3 regions of the Amycolatopsis sp. NPDC048633 genome follow, and region 1 is predicted to be linked to each of the others. Evidence: riboswitches for the same ligand, from Rfam matches in the RefSeq annotation. Region 1 holds a riboswitch; each other region holds the start of a gene.
The links. Region 1 has a riboswitch for cobalamin ahead of AB0C38_RS08450 (hypothetical protein). Riboswitches for the same ligand answer to the same signal wherever they lie in the genome.
Positions count from the first base shown of each region.

Region 2: it holds a riboswitch for cobalamin, as region 1 does, so the genes downstream of both, AB0C38_RS11365 (CoA-acylating methylmalonate-semialdehyde dehydrogenase) here and AB0C38_RS08450 (hypothetical protein) in region 1, are expected to answer to the same signal.
Region 3: it holds a riboswitch for cobalamin, as region 1 does, so the genes downstream of both, metE (5-methyltetrahydropteroyltriglutamate--homocysteine S-methyltransferase) here and AB0C38_RS08450 (hypothetical protein) in region 1, are expected to answer to the same signal.

Region 1 is NZ_JBEZHS010000002.1:412,151-419,777, reverse strand. Features, by position in the region: gene AB0C38_RS08465 (energy-coupling factor transporter transmembrane component T) at 1-599, opposite strand, end outside; gene AB0C38_RS08460 (ABC transporter substrate-binding protein) at 599-1,522, opposite strand; gene AB0C38_RS08455 (hypothetical protein) at 1,540-2,403, opposite strand; gene AB0C38_RS08450 (hypothetical protein) at 2,408-4,903, opposite strand; adenosylcobalamin (AdoCbl) riboswitch at 5,017-5,162, opposite strand; gene AB0C38_RS08445 (TetR family transcriptional regulator) at 5,229-5,801, opposite strand; gene AB0C38_RS08440 (dihydrofolate reductase) at 5,884-6,453, shown strand; gene AB0C38_RS08435 (hypothetical protein) at 6,468-7,025, opposite strand; gene AB0C38_RS08430 (hypothetical protein) at 7,048-7,272, opposite strand; gene AB0C38_RS08425 (hypothetical protein) at 7,325-7,627, opposite strand, start outside.
Region 2 is NZ_JBEZHS010000004.1:126,835-134,461, reverse strand. Features, by position in the region: gene mmsB (3-hydroxyisobutyrate dehydrogenase) at 1-371, opposite strand, end outside; gene AB0C38_RS11375 (enoyl-CoA hydratase/isomerase family protein) at 368-1,369, opposite strand; gene AB0C38_RS11370 (acyl-CoA dehydrogenase family protein) at 1,366-2,505, opposite strand; gene AB0C38_RS11365 (CoA-acylating methylmalonate-semialdehyde dehydrogenase) at 2,509-4,008, opposite strand; cobalamin riboswitch at 4,155-4,340, opposite strand; gene AB0C38_RS11360 (hypothetical protein) at 5,015-5,389, shown strand; gene AB0C38_RS11355 (short-chain fatty acyl-CoA regulator family protein) at 5,926-7,326, opposite strand; gene AB0C38_RS11350 (3-hydroxybutyryl-CoA dehydrogenase) at 7,457-7,627, shown strand, end outside.
Region 3 is NZ_JBEZHS010000007.1:92,684-100,310, forward strand. Features, by position in the region: gene AB0C38_RS16055 (ribonucleoside-diphosphate reductase subunit alpha) at 1-2,112, shown strand, start outside; gene AB0C38_RS16060 (ribonucleotide-diphosphate reductase subunit beta) at 2,127-3,200, shown strand; gene AB0C38_RS16065 (alpha/beta hydrolase) at 3,290-4,198, shown strand; cobalamin riboswitch at 4,202-4,404, shown strand; gene metE (5-methyltetrahydropteroyltriglutamate--homocysteine S-methyltransferase) at 4,502-6,742, shown strand; gene AB0C38_RS16075 (pyridoxamine 5'-phosphate oxidase family protein) at 6,780-7,184, opposite strand; gene AB0C38_RS16080 (AraC family transcriptional regulator) at 7,266-7,627, shown strand, end outside.

The DNA.
Region 1 (7,627 bases):
ATGATCACCGCGTGCAGCGCCCGGAATCGGCGCCCCTTGGCACCGCCGCGCAGCTTCCGGGCGCGGTGCACTCGTTGGACGCTCTCGGCCAGCTGCGGGAACACCGACAGCGCGACGATCACCGCCGTCCCGACCTCGTACAGCGCCGGTGGCATCGCCTTGAGCAGCCGCTTCGGGTTGGCCAGCGCGTTGGCCGCGCCGAGGCACAGCACCATGGTGGCCAACCGCAAGCCGTCGTAGAGCCCGCCGAGCACCGACTCCGCGGAGACGTCGCCGAGCAGCCGGATCCCGGCCGCCCACGCGGGCAGCGGGATCTCCGGCAGGCGCAGGATGATCGTCGAGCCTTCGGCACCGCCGAAGACGATCCGGAAGAACACCCGGACCCCGATGATCACCGCGGCCAGGTAGGCGTACATCCGGAAGGCCATCGCCCACGGCGCGTCGGCCCGCCGCGCGATCACGACGTGGCAGAGCACCGCACAGATCGTCAGCAGCAGCCACGGGTTCGTCGTCCGGCCCGCGGCGACCGCCAGCCCGAGGGCCCACACCCACCACGCGGCGGGATGCAGATCGCGGGGCAGGAACCAGGAAGCGGGCATCAGCTTTCCCGGGCGCGCTTGCGGCGCCGCGCCGTGAACCAGGCCGCGGCCGCGAGCACCACCACGGCTCCGCCGGCGACCCAGGGCGCGTAGTCACTCGCCCCGGCCTGCTCCTTGATCGCCTGGTCGACGTCGGGCGCGCCTTCGCCGCCGGTGAACGTGACGTTGCCGGCGGGGTCTGCCGCCTGGTGGCCGCCACCGCCGGGCCGCGGCTTGGGTGGCGGCAGCGGGCGGCCGCTCTCCCCGGGCTGCCCCGGCTGATCAGGCGTGCCGGCTTGCGCTCCCGAGGGTGGGGCGGCCGGGTCTGTCGGGGAACCGGAGTTGCCGCCCGCTGCGCTGCCAGGCTGCTTCTCGTTGACGTCGCCGGAACTGGGAGCCGGCTCGGCCGCGGTGGTGCACGGTCCGGCGGTGCCGGGCCGGACCGCGGCGATCCGCGGGATCGGGTTGGTGTCGGCGGTCGCGTTGAGCGAGAACGACCAGCCTTCGAACCCGCCCGTGGTGAAGTCGCGGTTCTTCACGCCCCACTGGCTGTACTCCCACGCGCAGTTGTTCCCCGCGTGCCAGTAGGACCAGTACCCCGCCGCGGGCGGAGTGTCCACACAGGTCTCTTTGTAGTGTTCGTTGCCCTTGACCGGGATCTCCTCGACCGCCGACGGCCGGTTCTCGATCCGGCAGATGAACGCCTCGCCCCAGCGCTGCACCCCGGCGATCTGGAACCCGGCGTTCTTCAGCGCGTCCAGCCCGGTGCCGCGCCCGGTCTGCGGGTCGCAGCGCACGATCGTGGTGCCGCCGAGCCGCTGGAAGTCGATCACGACCGTGACGCCGGTGCCGTCGGTGCAGAACCCGGGGTGGCCTTTGCTCTGGTCGACGGCGTGGGCGATGCCCGGGGTGAGGGCGGCCGTCAGCAGGACGGCTGCCACCACACCGGAAACTCGACGGATCACTGCACCGTCAGCGACGCGGTCGAGTAGACCGTGCCGCCGGTCCCGGTCGCCTTGATCGTGTACGTGTAGGTGCCCTTGGCCGTCGGCGTGATCGTCTTCGTCCCGCCGGGAACGGCCAGCGAGCCGGACCAGGAGCCGCCGCCGGTGGCCGGGGCGACCGACTGCGCGGTGAGCGTCGTGGAGTTGGTCGACGTCCAGGTCAGCGTGGTGCTCTGGCCGAGGGTGATCTTGCGGTCCAGGTCGTCGGCCGAGAGGCCCACGGTCGGGTTGGTGGCGTTGACGGCCGGGTTGCGCGGGGTCACGCGCGGCACCGGGTTCGTGCTGGCGCCGCGGTTGAGGGAGAACGACCAGCCTTCGAAACCACCGGGGACGACGTTGCGGTTGAGGGCGCCGTAGCTGCTGTAGGTCCAGGTCGTGTCCGCGCCGGTGGCGTTCCAGTACGACCAGTAGGCCGCGGCGGGCGGCGTCCGCACGCAGGCTTCCTTGTAGGTCGGGTTGCCCGAGACCGGGATCGACTCGGACGCCGACGGCCGGCCCTCCAGCCGGCACACGAACCCGAGCCCCCACTGCGCGACGCCGGCGACGGCGATCCCCGCGTCCTGCAGGGCCTGGATTCCGTTGCGGTCGGTGCCCGGCGTGGCGTTCGGCGAGCACCGGGTGATCGTCGGCGCGGCGGTGCCGCCGTTGCCGTTCAGCTCCTGGAAGTCGATGACGACGGTGACGCCGGTGAGCGCGTCGGTGCCGGTGCAGATTCCGTTGTAGCCCTTGGCCGGGTCGACGGCCGACGCCGGTGTCGCCGACGTGCCGGCAAGACCGGCCAGGACGGCGAGCCCGGCCAGCAGCGAAGGAATGCGTCTCATGGTGTTACCCCCGGTTGTTGTGCGATGTGCTGCGGATGAGGTGGCGCAGGCCCATGGCCAGCGCGAGGACGAGGAGGAGCGCCGCTCCGGAGAACCGCGTCGCCAGCCAGAACGCCGAGTTGCTCGTGGCCGGCTGCGCGATCACGGGACCGCCGCCGATGGCGGCGAGCGGCTGGGTGGACAGCGGCAGGCGCGCTGCCGTGACGAGCGGGGAGCCGTCCGCGCCGAGCCAGGTCCGGGCGGCGATCCCGGCCGCCGCCGCGATGCTCGCGCCCGGGTCGCTCGGCCCGCCGGGTGCCTTCGGAAGCCCGCCGTCAGCCAGTACCAGCGCGCCGAGCGACTGCGCGGCCTTGCTCGCATCGAGCCCGGCCACCTGGCGGCCCCCGGCGACGACCGCGGTGAGCGTGGCGTCGGGCTGGCCGCCGGCGCCGGTGACGATGCCGTCGGCTCCGGTCCGTGCGGTCAGCGCCGCGGCGGCGGATTCCAGCGCGTGCCGGTGATCCGGCGTCCAGCCGGCCGGTGCCGCGTTGTCCGGCATCCCGACGGCAGCACTCACTGACGCGCCGGCAGTGCGCGGTTCGGCGTTCAACGCCTGAACCGCGACGGCGGTCGCCGCCAGGTCGCCGGTGACGCACGGCTCCGGGACGAACGCCGCCGGGAAGAGTCCGTCGGCGCACTGGTGCGCGACCAGCACCCCGGTCGCGGCCTTCGCGGCGGCGAGGTCGGAACCCGCGGTTGTCGCCAAGGTCGCCCACGCGTGGCGCTGGAGGGATCGTGTTCCGTCGGCGAATTCGCCGGTGTCGGTGAACTCGCCGGCCGGGGTGCGCAGGGCGGTGAGGTCCTGGGTCAGCTGGGCGGTGACCGGCGCGAGGTCGTCCGGAGCCTGCCCGCCCGCGGCCAGGAACTGCGCGATGGTCTGCAGCTTCGCCAACGGCTCGGCATACGACGCCGCACCGGATTCGTAGGGCGCGCCGTGGGCGTAGGCCTTGATCGAGTCCGGGTTCAGCAGGAACCGCGACGCGCGGGCCACCGCGTCCGGCTGCTGTCCCAGCGTGCGCAGGGCGAGCACGAGGTCGGCGGTGAGGTCGTAGTCGACGAACGTTTTGCCGTCCTGGCTGACCTCGACGTGGTCGCTGTCGACGAGCTGCCCGGCGAGGTAGCCGCCGAGCCGGTCGGCCGGCGTCGGCCCGGCGACCTGCGCCGGCGCGCCGGCGGGCGTCACCACGGTGCCGCGCGGCGAACCCGGCCGCAGCGCGGGGGTGCCGGCCTTCTGGCTGACCGGCGGCTTCACGGCGGGACTGCCCGTCGCCGGGGGCTTTTCGCCGGGCGGTGGCGGTGGCGGAAGACAGCCGGGGTCCGGTGGCCCCTGCGCTCCGGCGTGTCCCAGCGTGAGGTCGTGGAAGCCGACCTGGGCCAGGCCGAGCGAGGCCTGCGCGCTCGCGCGGATCCAGGTGTCGAGGCTGCCGATCCCGTTCGTGCGCGCCGCTTCGTATTCGGCCGGGGTGTAGGCGATGGCGCCGAGCTGATCGCCGAGCCGGTTGCCCGAGTCGGCCGCCGTCGCCTGGGCGGACTTGAGAAACGCGGTCCCCGAGGCCATCGCGGCGTCCACGCATCCGGCGTCGGCGAGCGCCTGCACGATCAAGCCGGTGCTGTTGGTGTTGGGCGCTTCGGTGCCGACCCCGCCGCCCCAGCCGCCGCTCGCGGTCTGGTGCGCCTTCAGCCACCTCACGGTCTTGGTGATGGGCCCCTCGAGGTTCGCCGCACCGGCGTCCCGCGCGGCGAGCATGGCCGAGAGCGCGATGCCGGTGGTGTCGCCGTCCGGCGCCGACTGGTCGAACGGCTTGCCCTCGTCGCAGGTCGAGATCTTGTGGCCGTCGGGGGTCACCTGGTCACCGGTCTCGGTGGTGGGGATGAGGCCGAAGAAGATCCGGAAGTAGCCCTCCGAGCACTGCTGCTTCAACATCGTGTCGATCGCGAGCCGATCGGTCAGGCCCACGCCGGCCAGCCCGATCACGGCCAGGGCCTGGCCGAACATGTTGGCGTTGTTGCTGACGAAGTCCTTGAAGTCCGGGTTCTTCGAGTAGTCGCTGACCCGGCCCTTGTCGACGCCGGAGCGCGCGATCGTGCCCAGGGTTTCGGCGACCATGTCGTGCCCGCCGAACGCCCGTGGATCGCGTCCCGCGATTTCCGCGGCGACCAGCACCTTCGCCGCGGCGCCGCCGGTGATGATCGCGTCGTAGCCCTGTCCCGGGACGAGGCCGTCCCAGGTGTAGTAGTCGGTGGCGTGGTGATCGAGGTACTCGACGATCGGTGCGGCCAAGGCTCCGTCACCGGAGGCGTACATCGCGAACAGGGTGTCGATCATCAGGCCGTGGTCGGGCAGGTCCCCGCCCAGCGGGTTCTGCAGGGTTCCCTCGGGCGAGAGCTGCGCAGAAAGCCACTGCGACGTGGGTTTCGAGGCCGCGAGTTCGCCGGCGAAAGCCGGGGTCGACGAGCCCACGGCAACGATCAAGACAGCGGACACCAAAGCGGCGAAGCGCGGGCCGGCCAAGTGGTCCTTCCTCTCCCCAGACGCCGGCGCGCACCCCGAGAAGAGACCGGCCACGACGGCCGGGCGTCCACTCGCTGTTTACGCGACAGCGGTTCGACAACACCTGCCCGAGGAGGTAATCCGACTCGTCACCCAAGGTGACCCACGGTTGCGCGACAGTGCCGGACTTCGACCGGCTTCCCCTGCCACGGGCAGAAAATCATGAGGTTGTACTGGTCAAACAGACGGACAGTAACACCTGCTCAGCCGGACGGGAACGGCAAACTCACGTCGACTACGCAGTGAGCCGTTCGACGAGCGCCTCGACGAGATCGGTGCTCTCGTCCGGGTCGAGCAGGCCGGGCAAGGTCAGCCGCTCGATGATCAGCCAGTTCAGGGCCAGCCACAGCAGCTTGACCGTCGTCGCGTCGCCCGGCAGGCCGGTCTTCAGGTGGTTTTCCACGTTGAAGTCGAGGTCCGCGCGGATCCGCGTCGTCAGCACCTCCCGCAGCTCCGGCCGGCGGGCCGCCTCCAGGCGCAGCTCCAGCAGGGCCAAGAACCCCGTCGGGAACGCCGCCACGCGCTCGACCAACTCGTGCATCAGCTCGACGAGGCGGGCGCGGTCGCGCGGGCCGTCGAACGGGGCGGCCAGCGTCGCCTCGTCCGGCACCAGCCGTTCGTAGACGCGCTCCCCCGCGCCGGTGAGGATCTCCTCGCGACCGGCGAAGTAGTTGGAGGCGGTGCCGGTGGGCACCGCGGCCCGCTGGTCCACCGCGCGGAACGTCAGCCCGCGCGCGCCTTCCGCCGCCAGGACCTCGATCGCCGCGTCGAGCAGGGCCGCCCGTCGTTCCGGGTTGCGTCGCGCCATCACTTGTAACCACTCCGCTTGTAGTGCTACCGTCTAACCACTACAGGTAAAGTACTACAGATCAAGTTATTCTGGGGGTCGCATGCGCAAGCTCGTCTACTACGTCGCCGTCTCGATCGACGGGTTCATCACCGGGCCGGGTGGCGAGGTCGACTTCTACCCGGAGGCGCCGGACATGGTCGAGTACCTCCGGGCGGAGTTCCCGGAGACGATGCCGAGCCACATCCGGCCGCACATCGGCCTCGACGGCGCGCCGAACAGGCGGTTCGACACCGTGTTCATGGGTCGCGGCACCTACCAGCCGGCCCTCGACGCCGGTGTCGCCAGCCCCTACGCACACCTGCGGCAGTACGTGGCGTCGACGACGCTCGGGGAGCTCGCCGACCCCGCGCTCAAGGTGGTCACCGACCCCGTGGCCACGGTCCGCCGGCTCAAGGAGGAGCCCGGCGAGGACATCTGGCTCTGCGGCGGCGCGCGGCTCGCGGGCGAACTGCTGCCGGAGATCGACGAACTGGTGTTCAAGCGCTACCCGGTCGTCGCGGGCTATGGCCTTCCGGCGTTCACCGGCCCGTTCCGGCCGCGGCCGTTCACCCCGGTGGAGACCCGGACGTTCAGCCACGGCGGCACGGTCACCACCTACCACCCGGCCTGAGGTTCGAGCTCCAGCTAGCGGACGAGCGCCGTCAAGGCTTGGCGGAGGTCGGCCGGGTGGCGGACCCAGAGGTCCACCGCTGTGCCGTCGGGGGACGTAAGCGTCAGGCAGCCTTGGCTTGCCGGGCCCCGAAGCGGGACGACCTCCGCTGTCCACGACCGGTCGAACGTCAGCGGGCCGACGCCACGCTCGCGGTCGGCTTTTCTCGGCTCCCAGCACAGTTCGCCGTCTCGGAGGGACAGCCGGCCCAGCAGTTCGCCCACCTCGTCGGCGCGGCGGGCGTGGCGGCCGGGCGCCTTGGCGCCGAGGAGCTGGGCGACCTGCACCGGCAGCTGAGCCGACCACGACGGCGGCTCCCCCGCGGCGCGTCGTCGGCGCTCCGCGCGGGCGTCCCGCCACGCGATCAACGAGAACACCAGGTACACCAGCGCGAGGAGGCCGAGCAGGCCGGCCGCCGCCGGGACCCAGCCGGTCTTGAGGCCCAGCAGCGCCGTCAACGCCGTGAGGTAACCGGCGGCGAGCAGCGTGCGGGTGCGCCGCCGGCGTTCCCGGTCCCGGCCGTATCCGGTCATGCCCGCGTCCGATCGGTTCGGGTCAGCAGACGATCACCCGCCTGCCGTAAGGAGAATACGTCCGCGGCGCGGGTGCGGCGGTGCCGCGGCGGAGTAGGTGGGCACGGTGGTGACGGCAGCCCGGGTCGCGGCTGGGGCAGCGCAGCGCGGACTTCTTGCCGTCGACGTCGGGACTCACCAGCGCGTCACCGTCCAAAGAGGACGATTCGGCGCCGTGCGCGAGAGCGCCGTCGCCGTCGCTGCGCACGCCCGCGGCGGCCAGTGCACCGGGCGCGGCCGGCGTGGCTCCGGACAGAGCACTAGCGGGTGGTCCAGTGGACGATGCCGGGAACCACGACCAGCAGGGCCACCACGAGCCAGTAACGGCCCGCTTTGAGCTGCGGTGCGCGGAAGGCGAACAGGGCGTTCAGGCCGGCCACGACCAGTCCGGCGAATACCAGTGAGACCAGGCCGAGCCCGATCACGAAGCCCGCGCCGTCGTCGACCACGGTGGGGTCGATCGTGCCCCACCCGAGCTCACCCGCGAGGACCTGCGTTCCCAGCATCGCGAACGCGACCGGGTAGGCGCACGGGATGGCCAGCAGCAGGTTGAGCGGAACGCC
Region 2 (7,627 bases), on a different contig from region 1:
GTGAGCGTGGCCGCGGTCGCCCCGACCACCCCGCCGGACACGGGAGCGTCCAGGGCCAGATGTCCGGCGGCGAGCTCGGCGGCCGCCCGGGCGTCGGTGACCTCGATGGTCGAGCAGTCGAGGAACAACGTGCCGGGCGCGGCCGCGGGGACGATCTCGCGGTAGCAGTCCAGGACGTGCCGGCCGCTGGGCAGCATGGTGATGACGACGTCGGCGCCTTTCACCGCGGCGGCGGCCGAATCCGCGACGGCTATCCCTTCGACCCGGGCGGTGGGGTTCGGATCGTAGCCGGTCACCTTCTCACCCGCCGCCAGGAGGTTGGCGGCCATCGGACCGCCCATGTTCCCGAGTCCTAGAAAAGCGACGCTCATCGGGTCACCTCCGCGAAGTAGGCCTCGACGAGGTCGTCGTCGACCTCGGCCAAGGTGGACGGGTTCCAGCGCGGCGACCGATCCTTGTCGATGATCTGCGCGCGTACCCCCTCGATGAACTCGGCCGAGCGGAACGCGTGGTGCGAGACCCGCAGCTCTTGGTCGAGGACGCTCTCCAGGTCCGGCAGCTCGGCCGCCCGGCGCAGCGCACGCAAGGTCACCTTGAGCGCGGTAGGTGACTTGCTTTCGATTTCCTTGGCCGCGGAGACGGCCGCTTCGTCGCTGTCGCGCAGCCGGTCGAGGATCTCTTCGACGGTATCCGCGGAGTAGCAGTCGTCGATCCACGCGCCCAGCGAACTCGGCGGGGGAGCGTCGGCGACGAGGTCGATGGCCGCGTCCGGGGTGCGCGTGGCCAGCGCATCAAACAGGTCCGGCAGCCGCTCGGCCGGCACGTAGCGGTCGGCGAGTCCACAGCGGATCGCGTCGGCGCCGGACAGCTGCGCTGTGGTGAGCGCGGCGTGTGTGCCCAGCTCGCCGGGTGCCCGCGAGAGCAGATAGGTTCCGCCGACGTCGGGGACGAACCCGATGCCGACCTCCGGCATGGCGATCCGGGATCGGTCGGTGACGACACGGTGGCTGCCGTGCGCCGAGACGCCGACGCCGCCGCCCATCACGAGACCGTCCATGATCGCGATGTACGGCTTGGGGTACTGGGCGATGGCGGCGTTCATCCGGTATTCGTCGGCCCAGAAGTCCAGCGACGCCGTGCCACCCGCTTTGGCGTCGTCGTAGATGGAACGGATATCGCCGCCCGCGCAGAGCCCACGCTCGCCGGCGCCCTCGACGACGACCGCGCGGACGCCACGATCGTCACGCCACTGCTCGAGGTGCTCGGCGATGGCGTTGACCATGTCGTGGGTCAGCGCGTTGAGCGCGCGGGGGCGGTTGAGCGTGATCCGGCCGATCCCGCTGTGGACGAGGAATTCGACGTCGCTCACGAGGCCTCCTTCAGCATCCGGCGGGAGATGATCACCCGCATGATTTCGTTGGTTCCTTCGAGGATCTGGTGCACCCGCAGGTCGCGGACGATCTTTTCCAGCCCGTACTCGGCGAGGTAGCCGTAGCCGCCGTGCAGTTGCAGGGCCTGGTTGGCGACGTCGAAGCCGGCGTCGGTGCAGAACCGCTTCGCCATCGCCGAGAGCTGAGTGGCGTTGGGGTCGCGGTGGTCCAGGGCGTCAGCCGCGCGCCAGAGTAGGGTGCGGGCGGCTTCGAGATCGGTGCACATGTCGGCGAGCCGGAACTGCAGCGCCTGGGCCTCCGACAGCTTGGCCCCGAACGCCGAACGCTCCGAGAGGTGTCGGACCGCCTTGTCGAGAGCGACCTCGGCGCCACCCAGCGAGCACGCCGCGATGTTGAGCCGCCCACCGTCCAAAGCAGACATCGCCACCGTGAACCCGGCACCCTCGCCGCCGAGCAGCGCGGAAGCCGGGACGCGGGCGTTGTCGAAGATAACCTGGCGGGTCGGCTGGGCGTTCCAGCCCATCTTGACCTCGTTCGGGCCGAACGAGACACCCGGTGTATCCCGCTCGACGATGAACGCCGAGATGCCTCGCGCACCGGGGCCGCCGGTGCGGGCGAGCACGACGTACACCTCGGACGTGCCAGCGCCGGAGATGAACTGCTTGACGCCGTCCAGGACGTAGTCGTCGCCGTCTCGTCGAGCGCAGGTCGACAAAGCAGCCGCGTCCGAGCCGGCGTCGGGCTCGGTGAGGCAGTAGCTGCCGAGAGCGTCCATCGTGGACATCCGCGGCAGGTACCGGTACCGCTGGGCGTCGTCGCCGAACCGGTCGATCATGGTGGCGACCATGTTGTGGATCGAGACGTACGCGGCGATCGACGGGCAGCCGGTCGCCAGCGCTTCGAACACCAGCACCCCGTCTAGGCGGCCGAGTGCCGAACCGCCGACGTCCTCGGGCAGGTACAGCCCGCCGAGACCGAGTTGCGCGGCCTTGCGCAGGACGTCGACGGGGAAGTGCTTGGCCTGGTCCCATTCGACCGCGTGGGGCGCCAGGTGTTCGGCCGCGAAGTCCGCGGCCGTCTCGCGCAGCGCGCGTTGTTCGTCGGTGAGTCGCATGGCTCAGTCCATCGTCGGGATGACGAAGGAGGCGTCTTCCTTGATCCCGGACGTCCAGCGGGAGGTGACGGTCTTGGTCTTGGTGTAGAACCGGATGGAGTCGGGGCCGTGCTGGTTGAGGTCGCCGAAGCCGGAGCGCTTCCAGCCGCCGAAGGTGTGGTAGGCGATCGGGACCGGGATCGGCACGTTGACGCCGACCATGCCGGTGTTGACGCGGGCGGTGAAGTCGCGGGCGGTGTCGCCGTCGCGGGTGTAGATCGCGACGCCGTTGCCGTACTCGTGCTCGCTCGGCAGGCGCAGCGCCTCCTCGTAGTCGGCCGCGCGCACGATCGACAGGACCGGGCCGAAGATCTCCTCGCGGTAGATCCGCATGTCCGCGGTGACGCGGTCGAAGAGGCAGCCGCCGAGGAAGAAGCCGTTCTCGTGCCCGGGGACGGTGAGGTCGCGGCCGTCGACTACCAGTTCCGCGCCTTCGGCGAGGCCGACGTCGATGTAGTCGCGGACCCGCTGGACGGCTTCGGCGGTGACGAGGGGCCCGAAGTCGGCGTTCTCGTCGAGCGAGGCGCCGACCTTCAGCGTCTTCACGCGTTCGGTGAGCTTCTCGACCAGCGCGTCGGCGGTGGCTTCGCCGACCGGGACGGCGACGGAGATGGCCATGCAGCGCTCGCCCGCGGAGCCGTAGCCGGCGCCGATGAGGGCGTCGACGACCTGGTTGAGGTCGGCGTCGGGCATGACGATCATGTGGTTCTTCGCGCCGCCGAAGCACTGCGCGCGCTTCCCGTGCGCGGCCGCGGTCGTGTAGATGTACTCGGCGATCGACGACGACCCGACGAACCCGACCGCCTCGACGCGGGGGTCGGTGAGCAGCGCGTCGACGGCTTCCTTGTCGCCGTTGACCACCTGGAACACCCCTGGCGGCAGGCCCGCTTCGAGGAACAGCTCGGCCAGCCGCAGCGGCACCGAGGGGTCGCGTTCGGACGGTTTGAGCACGAAGCTGTTGCCGCAGGCGATGGCGGGCGCGGCCTTCCACAGGGGAATCATCGCGGGGAAGTTGAACGGCGTGATCCCGGCGACGACGCCGAGGGGCTGGCGCATCGAGTAGACGTCGATGCCAGTGCCGGCGGAGTCGCTGAACTCGCCCTTGAGCAGGTGCGGGATGCCGATGGCGAACTCGACGACCTCGAGACCGCGCTGGATGTCGCCGCGCGCGTCGGCGACGGTCTTGCCGTGCTCGGACGACAGCAGCCGGGCGAGACTGTCCTCTTCGGACCGGACGAGGTCGACGAACTTCATCAGCACGCGGGCGCGGCGCTGCGGGTTCCAGCGCGCCCACTCTCGTTGGGCGTCGGCCGCGACGCCGACCGCCTCGGCGACCTCGTCGGCGGAAGCGAGGGGGACCCGGGCCTGGACGGCGCCGGTGCTGGGGTCGAAGACGTCGGCGTAACGGCCCGAGGTGCCGGGAACCGGTTTGCCGCCGACGAAGTGGGTGAGTTCGGTGGTCATGGCACGCCTTTCGCGAGTAGCGCAGGACGGACTGCCCGGGCGCACGGGTCGTGGCCGGGATTTCGGGCAGGCTGAACTACCGCGGCGGGTCGCCGGTTTTCGCGCAGGCAGGAAGAATCCGCATGCGTTCAGCTCCATCCTCGTGGACGAACACGAATGCCTGCGGCCGGTATCCTGGCTCCCGGATCCACGCCGCCCCGGCCTTCCCGGCTTGCGCCAGTGGCCAACTCAGGTGGGGCGTCGCTCCCCGGTCACAGTGGCGGGACCGCGCCGGATTCGCACCGGCTTCCCTGCACCGCAGACCTGAGGACACCATAAAGTAGGTAGTCCTACTATGTCGACTGTGCCCGGGGTCTCACCCGGATAGAGGCGGGTCCGGTTTCGTCCGACTCCGGATGGCGCGGTGGCGAGTGTGTCGATAGCGTCGGCGCCTCAGTACCCTTGCTCGGGAGGTCGGATGGCCGAGTTCGAGCACGAGCTGGACAGCGGTGTCCGAGTCGCCCACACGGGCGCCGGGGTACGGCGGCGCCGTAGGATTCTCGGTCGGCACCGCTCTGCCCGGATGCGCGGGGCACACCGCCGTCCACCAACCTCAGCGAACGTGAATCAGCCCGAATCTCCTGAAGCGAGCCCCTCGCTTACCTGGATCCGGTCCCATCGCTGACGGTGTACAGGTCTGCGCAGCTGAGCAGCGGAAGATCATCCAGTAAAGACGCGAACCGGGCTGTATTGCGCGCAAACTTCTTGAAACAGAGAGATGCCGACAGTTTCATACACTCGCACAGGCTTCGCGCGCGGACCTGGAACACCACGTCAGCCCTGACATTCTCCCGAAAGGGCAATCCGCCCTGACCGTCCAGTTTCGAATGAGCCACTGCGTGCTCGGCGCTGCTTGCCAGATGATCACAGCTTGGACACGGCCGACATCCGGCTAAACCGTCGTCGATCTCGGCACGTGTTCGGACGCGGACTCCGACCGGGGCCGTGATCGAAGGAGGAGGGGACCATGCGGAAGACCAGGATGTGGGTCGGCCCGGCTGCGGTGCTGCTGGCGATCGGTGCGGCGGTGGCCGTCGCGCCCGCGGCATCGGCACAGGACTACATTGGCTCGATCAACAACTGCAACGGCCGGTGCGGCTACGGCGGTGTCACCGACAACCGCACGCGGGTCTATGCCTGCGACACCAAGAGCGACGGCTATGGGTTCCGCACCACCTACGTCCTGCGCAACGGGGTGAGCTGGTACGTCGACGACGCCAACGGCAGCGACTCTGGGTGCAGCGCGGTGATCCCGGGTACCGCGAGCAACCCGGTCGTGCGCTTCGGAGTCACGTGGAAGCGCACGGGTGATCCGGTCTCCGCGTGGTTCAACCTGCCCTGACCGCAGTTCGGACGGTGTGGCGGCGCCCTCGCCCAGCGTGGCGCCACCGCACTTGTCCGGGCCGTACTCGTCCTCGCCTGGTACGAACTCCGCAAACGTGTAGCTGCTGCGTATTTCTGGAGTGGCCTGACCTTCGCCGATGTTGCGGATGGTGCGACTCGCGACTTCCGCTGAACCCGGCGTGGGTCACGAACGCGCCGTATGTCCGGGGTGACGCGGTCTTACAGGCATCTGTCGAGGAAGAAGCCATTTTCGTGACCGGACACGGTGAGATCACGGCCGCCGACGACCAGTTCCGCGGTGGCTTCGCCACCGGGACGGCGACGGAGATGGCGACGCAGCGCCCGTCCGCGGAGTCGTAGCTGGCGCCGATGAGGCGTCGAGAATCGGGTTCAGCTCGGCGTCGGGCATCGCGACCATGCGGGTCGCGTTCGAACGTTTTGAGCACGAAGCTTTTGCCGCACGCGGTCTTCCACAGGGGAATCATCGCGGGAAGTTGATATAGGAGGTCCTACTATGTCGACTGTGCTCGGGTCTCACTCGAGCGGTGGGTAGGGGAGCAGGCTGCTGCTGTGCTCGTCCACTCGCAGGGTCTTGCCGATGGCGGGGAACGCCCGCTGCGGGCACGCCGGCCGCTCGCACACCTTGCAGCCCATCCCGATCGGCGTCACCGCCGCGTCCGCGCCGAGCGCGAGGCCGTCGGAGTAGATCAGCCGGCGGGCGTGCCGCAGTTCGCAGCCCAGGCCGATCGCGAACGTCTTGCCCGGGTCGCCGTGGCCGCCGACGGTGCGGTTCACCGTCCGCGCGAGCCAGAAGTACTTCTTGCCGTCCGGCAGCTCGGCGACCTGCGTGACGATCCGGCCCGGTGAGCTGAACGCCTCATAGACGATCCACAGTGGACATGAACCGCCGACGCGGGAGAAGTGGAACCCGGTCGCCGACTGGCGTTTGGAGATGTTGCCCGCCCGGTCGACGCGCACGAACGAGAACGGCACGCCGCGCGTGCCCCGCCGCTGCAGGGTCGAGAGCCGGTGGCAGATCGTCTCGAACCCGACGCCGAAGTGATCCGACAGCCGCGTGATGTCGTAGCGGTAGCGCTCGGCCGCGCCGAGAAAGACCCGGTAGGGCAGCACCAGCGCGCCGGCGAAGTAGTTGGCCAGGCCGATCCGGGCCAGCCGCCGCGCGGTCTCGCCGCTGAACGAACCGTCGCCGACCAGCCGGTCGATCGTGTCGCCCGCTTCCAGCATCGCCAGTTCCGAGGCGAGTCGGAACGCCGCCTGGCCGGGCCGAAGCGCGGGGGACAGGTGCAACGCGCGCGAGCCGGGGTCGAAGCGGTGCTGGTCGGCGCCGATCGGCGCGGCCGCGACCTCGACGCCGTGGCGGTCCCGCAGGCCCGCGGCCAGGCCGGCGCGCACTTCACCGGGGACGAGCCGGAGCTCGGCGGCCAGTTTCTCGGCGGGTTCGTCGAGCTCGGCGACGTAGTTGCGGCGTCGGTAGAACCAGTCGCGGATCTCCTCGTGCGGCTGCTGCGCCGCGGTCCGGTCGAGGCCCTGCTCGGACACCAGGGTCGCGATGTTCTCCACCGCTTCGCGGTAGCGCCGGTGCAGCGAGACCAGCGTGCGGGCGACGTCGGGCAGCTGCGTGGTCAGCTCGTCGACCTGGCCGGCGGAGATGACGCCGTCCACGGTGTCGTCGGCGAAGACCTCCCGCACGTCCGCGACCAGCCGCGCGGTGTCCTGCGCGGCGAAGAACTCCGCGTCCACCCCGAAGTGCTCGGTCAGCCGCAGCAGCACGGGCAGGGTCAGGGGGCGGCCGTTGTGCTCGAGCTGGTTCACGTAACTCGGCGAGATCTCCAGCAGGCGGGCGAGGTCGGACTGGGTCATCGACCGGTCCTCGCGCAGCTGCCGCAGCCGGGCTCCGGCGAACATCTTCTCCACAGGCAAACTTTAACAACTTTTACAGATCGCCTCAAAACGTTCACAAGACTTCACAGTCCGCAAGGCTCGCTCACTGACTATCGCGATGCCACGCTGAACACAGCGCACCACAAGGTTCACAGGAGGCCGGATGAACATCGCACGAGTGGCCGTCGTCGGCGCGGGACAGATGGGGGCGGGCATCGCCGAGGTCTGCGCCCGCGCCGGCCTGGACGTGCTGGTCTGCGAGCAGGACACGCCGTCGGCCGACGCCGGTCGCGCCCGGATCCTCGCGTCCCTCGACCGAGCGGTCCGTGCGGGC
Region 3 (7,627 bases), on a different contig from region 1:
CTCGACTTCGGCTTCCTCGGCCTGCAGACCCTGTACGACCGGTACTTCCAGCACCACGACGGCACCCGCTTCGAGCTGCCGCAGGCGTTCTTCATGCGCGTCGCGATGGGCCTGGCGATCCGCGAGGACGACCGCGAAGCCCGCGCCATCGAGTTCTACGAGCTGCTCTCGACGTTCCACTTCATGGCCTCGACGCCGACGCTGTTCAACTCGGGCACCACCCGCGCGCAGCTGTCGTCCTGCTTCCTGACCACGGTGGACGACGACCTGGACTCGATCTTCCAGGCCTACAAGAACAACGCGCTGCTGGCGAAGTACTCGGGCGGCCTCGGCAACGACTGGACCCCGGTCCGCGGCCTCGGCGCCCACATCAAGGGCACCAACGGCCAGTCGCAGGGTGTCGTGCCGTTCCTCAAGATCGCCAACGACACCGCGGTCGCCGTCAACCAGGGCGGCAAGCGCAAGGGCGCGGCCTGCGCGTACCTCGAGACGTGGCACGTGGACATCGAGGAGTTCCTCGACCTGCGCAAGAACACCGGTGACGACCGCCGGCGCACCCACGACATGAACACCGCGAACTGGGTGCCCGACGAGTTCCTCCGCCGCGTCGAGGCCAACGCCGAGTGGACGTTGTTCTCGCCGAACGAGACCCCGGACCTGCACGACCTCTACGGCAACGAGTTCTCCGCCCGCTACCGCGAGTACGAGGCGATGGCCGACCGCGGCGAGATCAAGGTCTTCCGCCGGATCCGCGCGGTCGACCTGTGGCGGCGCATGCTGACCATGCTGTTCGAGACCGGCCACCCGTGGATCACGTTCAAGGACCCGTGCAACCTGCGCTCGCCGCAGCAGCACGTCGGCGTCGTGCACTCGTCCAACCTGTGCACCGAGATCACGCTGAACACCACCACCGACGAGGTCGCGGTCTGCAACCTCGGCTCGGTGAACCTGCTCAAGCACGTCACGCCGTCCGGTTTGGACACCGCGCGCCTCGAGAAGACCGTGCGCACGGCCGTCCGCATGCTGGACAACGTGATCGACATCAACTTCTACACGATCCCGGAGGCGCGCCGCTCCAACCTGCGCCACCGCCCGGTCGGCCTGGGCATCATGGGCTTCCAGGACGCGCTGTTCGAGATCGGCGTCCCGTTCGCCTCCGCCGAGGCCGTGAAGTTCGCCGACGTCTCCATGGAACACGTGTCCTACTACGCGATCTCGGCGTCGACCGACCTCGCCGAGGAGCGCGGGCAGTACCAGACGTTCGAGGGTTCGCTGTGGAGCAAGGGCATCCTGCCGATCGACTCGATGCAGCTGCTCATCGACGCCCGCCAGGGTGACGGCCTCGACGTCGACACCTCGTCGACGCTGGACTGGGCGCCGCTGCGCGAGCGCGTCAAGACCGTCGGCATGCGCAACTCCAACGTGATGGCGATCGCGCCGACCGCGACGATCTCCAACATCTCCGGGGTCGGCCAGTCGATCGAGCCGCTGTTCCAGAACCTGTTCGTCAAGTCGAACATGTCCGGCGACTTCACCGTCGTCAACCCGCACCTGGTCAAGAGCCTCAAGGCCCGCGGCCTGTGGGACGAGGTCATGGTCAGCGACCTCAAGTACTTCGACGGCAGCCTCGGCCAGATCGACCGCGTGCCGGACGACCTCAAGGCGCTGTACGCGACGGCGTTCGAGATCGAGTCGAAGTGGATCGTCGACGCCGGTTCGGTGCGCCAGAAGTGGATCGACCAGGCGCAGTCGCTGAACCTGTACATCGCGGCGCCGAGCGGCCGCAAGCTCGACGAGCTGTACCGCTACGCGTGGCACAAGGGCCTCAAGACCACGTACTACCTGCGGGCGCAGTCCGCGACGCACGTGGAGAAGAGCACCCTGCGCGGCACCGACGGCAAGCTGAACGCCGTCTCGGCCACCTCGGCTCCGGCGGCCCCCGCCGCCGCTCCGGCCCCGGCACCGGCACCCTCGGCTTCGGTTCCGGCCGTGCCGGTGACCCCGGCTCCGAAGCCGGAGTCCCAGGAGCTGCCGAAGACCGACGTCGACTTCGTCGCCACCGAAGGCGCCGCCTGCCGCATCGACGACCCCGACTGCGAAGCCTGCCAGTAAGGAACCCCTGAGACATGACCAACGTGGAGACGACCGGCGCCACCGGCCTCGGTGAGATCGAGGTCGGGGCCGCCCGGATCAACGTCGACGACAAGCGCATGATCAACGCGCGCGCCGACGTCAACCAGCTGCTGCCGATGAAGTACACCTGGGCCTGGGAGAAGTACCTGGCCGGCTGCAACAACCACTGGATGCCGACCGAGGTCGCCATGCAGGCCGACATCGCGCTGTGGAAGTCGAAGGACGGCCTCACCGAGGACGAGCGGCAGATGCTCAAGCGCAACCTGGGCTTCTTCGCGACCGCGGAGTCCTTGGTGGCCAACAACATCGTGCTCGCGGTGTACCGGCAGATCACGAACCCCGAGTGCCGCCAGTACCTGCTGCGCCAGGCGTTCGAGGAGGCCGTGCACACGCACACCTTCCAGTACATCTGCGAGAGCCTCGGCCTGGTCGAGGGCGAGCTGTTCAACATGTACCGCGAGGTCCCGTCCATTTCGGACAAGGACGCGTGGGCGCTGAAGTACACGCAGCACCTGGAGGACCCGGACTTCGAGACCGGGACGCCGGAGGCCGACACGGCGTTCCTGCGTGACCTCGTCGCGTTCTACGTGATCTTCGAAGGCATGTGGTTCTACACCGGCTTCGCGCAGATCCTCTCGCTCGGCCGCCGCAACAAGATGGTCGGCATCGCCGAGCAGTACCAGTACATCCTGCGCGACGAGTCGATCCACCTGAACTTCGGCATCGACTGCATCAACCAGATCAAGATCGAGAACCCGCACCTGTGGACGCCCGAGTTCCAGGAAGAGGTCCGCGGGATGCTCAAGGACGCGTGCGAGCTGGAGGTCGCGTACGCACGCGACACCATGCCGCGCGGCATGCTCGGCCTGTCGGCGCAGCTGTGCGAGCAGTACATGCACTTCATCACCGACCGGCGCGCGCAGCAGATCGGCCTCCAGCCGATCTTCGGCGAGACCGAGAACCCGTTTCCGTGGATGTCCGAGGCGATGGACCTGAAGAAGGAGAAGAACTTCTTCGAGACCCGCGTCATCGAGTACCAGTCAGGCGGCGCGCTCGACTGGGACTGATCTCCCTCCGGGTTCCTGCCTGGGAACGATTCTTCCCAGGCAGGAACCCGCCGCTTTTCCCGGGCACATCGCGGGTCGATGGTGGAGCCATGACCACCACCGTCACCTTCACCAGCGCCGGCCTCGACATAGCCGCGCACCTCTACGTTCCCGACGACGCCGACGGCCGGGCCCTCGTGGTCGGCCACCCTGGCACCGGCGTCAAGGAACAGACCTCCGGCACCTACGCAAGTCTGCTGGCCGAGCAGGGTTTCGTGACCCTCGCCTTCGACGCCGCATACCAGGGCGAGTCCGGCGGCCTGCCGCGCGGCCTGGAGGATCCCGCCCAGCGGATCGAGGACTTCAAGGCCGCCGTCTCCTTCCTCACCACCCGGCCCGAGGTCGACGCCGGCCGGATCGGCCTGCTGGGCATCTGCGCCTCCGGCGGCTACTCGCTCGCCGCCACCGGCGGTGACCACCGGGTCAAGGCCGTCGCGACCGTGTGCACCGCCGAACCCGCCCGCCAGTTCCGCTACGGCGCCGACGGCACCCAGGACCCGGCCGTCTTCCAGGGCCTGCTCGACACCGCCGCCCAGGCCCGGACGACCGCCGCCCGCGGCGAAGACCCCGGCGTGCTGACCCTGTTCCCCGAGACCGCCGCACAGGCCGGTGCGCTCGGTGGCGAGCACGGCATCGAAGGCTGGGAGTACTATTGCGGCCCCCGCGGCTACCACGAACGCTCGGCGAAGTTCCTCACCTGGGATAGCGTCGACAAGATGGCTTCGAGTGACGTCTTCCACGCCGTCCCGCTGATCGGCCCGCGCCCGATCCTGCAGGTCCTCGGCGAGCGCGCCGTCACCGCCTGGATGGGCCTGGAAGCCCACCGGCGCGCCACCGGCCCCGCGGAGATCCACTGGATCGAGGGCGCCAGCCACGTCGACCTCTACGACAAGCGCGAGTACGTCGATCTCGCTGTCGGCAAGCTCACCGACTTCTTCACCGTCAACCTGGACAAGTGACCTAGACTCGGACTCGCCACTGGTTCCCCGGGGTTCGCCCCGGGGAGGCAACAGGGAACCCGGCGCGAATCCGGGACTGCCCCGCAGCGGTGAGTGGGAACGAAAGCCGTCAAGAAGCACTGAGCGCGAGCTTGGGAAGCGACGGCCGGTAGGACTGCGCAGTGCGCCCACGAGTCCGAAGACCTGCCCGTGGTGCGTGCGCCGACGGCGTGCGCGAGTCCGGGCCTCGCGGGATGGGCACGACCGAAACGCTCGCCTTCGCGCGCGTCCGGACTCTTCGGACTAGCTCGCGAGGAGAGAGCTGTGACCATCGGCACCACTGTGCTGGGCTACCCCCGGATCGGCCCGGACCGGGAGCTCAAGCGCGCTCTGGAACGCTATTGGGCGGGCAAGATCGACGAAGCCGCCTTGCTGGCCGTCGGCCGCGAACTGCGTCAGCGGACCTGGCTGGAACTGCGGGACGCCGGGCTGGACTCGGTCCCGTCCAACACGTTCTCGCACTACGACCAGGTGCTCGACACCGCCGAGCTGTTCGGCGCGCTGCCCGCTCGGCCCGGTCTTTCGCCGCTCGACACGTACTTCGCCGCCGCTCGGGGCGTCCAGGACGCGCCGGCGCTCGAGATGACCAAATGGTTCGACACCAACTACCACTACATCGTCCCCGAACTGGGGCCGGACACCGAGTTCACCCTCGCCGGGACCAAGCCCCTCGACGAATACCGGGAAGCTCGTGCGCTCGGCATCGAGACGCGGCCGGTGCTGGTCGGGCCGGTGACGTTCCTGCTGCTGAGCAAGGGCACCGACGGGTTCCGCCCCTTGGACCTGCTCGACACCCTGCTCCCCCGCTACGCCGAACTGCTGGCGCGGCTGCACGACGAAGGTGTCGAGTGGGTGCAGCTCGACGAGCCCGCGTTCGCCGCCGACCGCACCGAGGCCGAGCTGAACGCGCTGATCCGCGCGTACCACTGGCTCGGCAAGGCGGCCGCCCGGCCGAAGCTGCTGGTCGCCGGGTACTTCGGCGGACTCGGCCGCGGCCTCGGCGCGCTGGCCCGCTCCCCCATCGACGCGCTGGCCGTCGACCTGGTCACCGACGAGTCCTTTGTGGACGCAGTCGCCGCCGAACCGGCGTTGCGGGACAAGGAGGTGCTGGCCGGGGTCGTCGACGGGCGCAACGTCTGGCGGACCGACCCGCAGCGCGCGCTGAGCCGGGCCGCGACCCTGCTCGGCGTCGCGAAGTCGGTCAGCGTGTCGACGTCGTGCTCGCTGCTGCACGTGCCCTACGACGTCGCGCGGGAGGACCTGCACCCGCGGCTCGCGGGGTGGCTCTCGTTCGCGCGGCAGAAGGTCGACGAGGTCGTGCTGCTCGGTCGCGCCCTGCGCGGGGAGGACGCGGACCTGGCCGGCGCGCGTGCCGCCGTCGCCGATCGCGCCTCGGCGGCCGAACTGGCCGACTCCGGCGTCCGCGCCCGGCTGGCCGCGCTTCCGGACGTCGCCCGGGCGCCGTATGCGGAGCGGGCAGCGGCTCAGCAGGCCGCGCTGGGTCTCCCGCCGCTGCCGACCACGACGATCGGCTCGTTCCCGCAGACCCTGGAGGTCCGCAAGGCGCGGGCGGCGCACCGCGCGGGCACGCTCGACGACGCGGGCTACGCCGCCGCGATGCGTTCGGAGGTGCAGCGGGTCGTCCGGCTGCAGGAGGAGCTGGGCCTCGACGTCCTCGTGCACGGCGAGCCGGAGCGCAACGACATGGTGCAGTACTTCGCCGAGCAGCTGACCGGTTTCGCGGCGACCGCGCACGGCTGGGTGCAGTCCTACGGCTCCCGCTGCGTCCGCCCGCCGATCCTCTACGGCGACGTCTCGCGGCCGGCGCCGATGACGGTCGAGTGGGCGCGGTACGCCCAGAGCCTGACCGCGAAGCCGGTCAAGGGCATGCTGACGGGCCCGGTGACGATCCTGGCGTGGTCGTTCGTCCGCGACGACCAGCCCCTCGGCGAGACGGCGCGGCAGGTGGCGCTGGCGATCCGCGACGAGGTGCACGACCTGGAGGCGGCGGGTATCCGCGTCGTCCAGGTCGACGAGCCGGCGCTGCGGGAGCTGCTGCCGCTGCGGTCCCGCGCGCATCGGGCGTACTTCGACTGGGCGGTGTCGGCGTTCCGGCTGGCGACGTCCGGGATCGCCGACGCGACGCAGATCCACACGCACATGTGCTACTCGGAGTTCGGGGAAGTGCTCCCGGCGATCGACGCGCTGGACGCGGACGTCACGTCGATCGAGGCGGCGCGTTCGAAGATGGAGGTGCTCACGGACCTGAACGCGGGCGGCTTCGGCCGCGGCGTCGGGCCGGGGGTGTACGACATCCATTCTCCGCGAGTGCCTTCGTCGTCCGAAGTGGCTTCGTTGCTACGGACGGCGGTGGGCGCGGTGCCGGCTTCGCGGGTGTGGGTGAACCCGGACTGCGGGCTGAAGACCCGCGGGTATGCGGAGGTCGAGCCGGCGCTGCGGAACCTGGTCGAAGCGGCCCGGGAGGTGCGCGCCGAGCTGGGTTGAGGCGAACGCCCCGGGCGGTGCGCCCGCCCGGGGCCGTTCAGTAGGCGTAGCGGTGCACGGTTTCCGGGTGCAGGACCAGCCGAACCTGGTCCGTGGCCAGGATTCCCTTGAGGTCGGCCGCTCGGGCCGGGTCGTCGAGGTCCCAGTAGCGAGCGGCCAGGCGCGCGGCGAGGTCATGCGCGCCGTCGGGTTCCACCGTGACGCGGCCGGCGGCCGAAACCCACCGCTCGCGTTCGCCCACCGGCGCGGCGACCACGAGAGACGCGCGGGGGTCGCGGCGCAGGCGGCGCACCTTGGGCGCATCGGGTTCCGAGAACAGCTGGATCGTGCCGTCGGCAGCGGCCTCGAACCACACCGGGCGCGGTTGGCCGCCTGCCACGGTCAGGAATCCGTGCAGCGGGCGGCGGAGGAACTCGAGGTCCTGCTCGGTCAACGCGGTCATGCCGTCCAGTCAACCCGACCGGCTCGGACGATCCCATGGCTGAGACCCCGGAATGCCTGTCCGATCGTCTAACCTGAGGGCGTGGACGCGTTCGGTGACCTGCGAGCGCACGGCTCGCTGTTCGGCAGCTCGACCCTGTCCGCGCCTTGGGCGCTGCACTTCGTCGACGGCGCGCCGTTGACGCTGTGCACCGTCCTCGACGGGAGCGGCTGGATCGCGCCGGAGCACGGCGAGCCCGTGCCGCTGAACGCCTACGACACGGTCGTCGTGCGCGGGCCCGGAACCTTCTCCTTCGTCGACGAGGTCGGCACCGGCGCCGAGCCGGTGTCCTGCGGCGAACACTGCGCGACACCCGAAGAAGGCGGGACGCGGCACCGCCGCGGCTGGCACGACCCCGGCGACGGCGCGACGACGTTGATCGTCGGCGCCTACCCGGTGCGCGG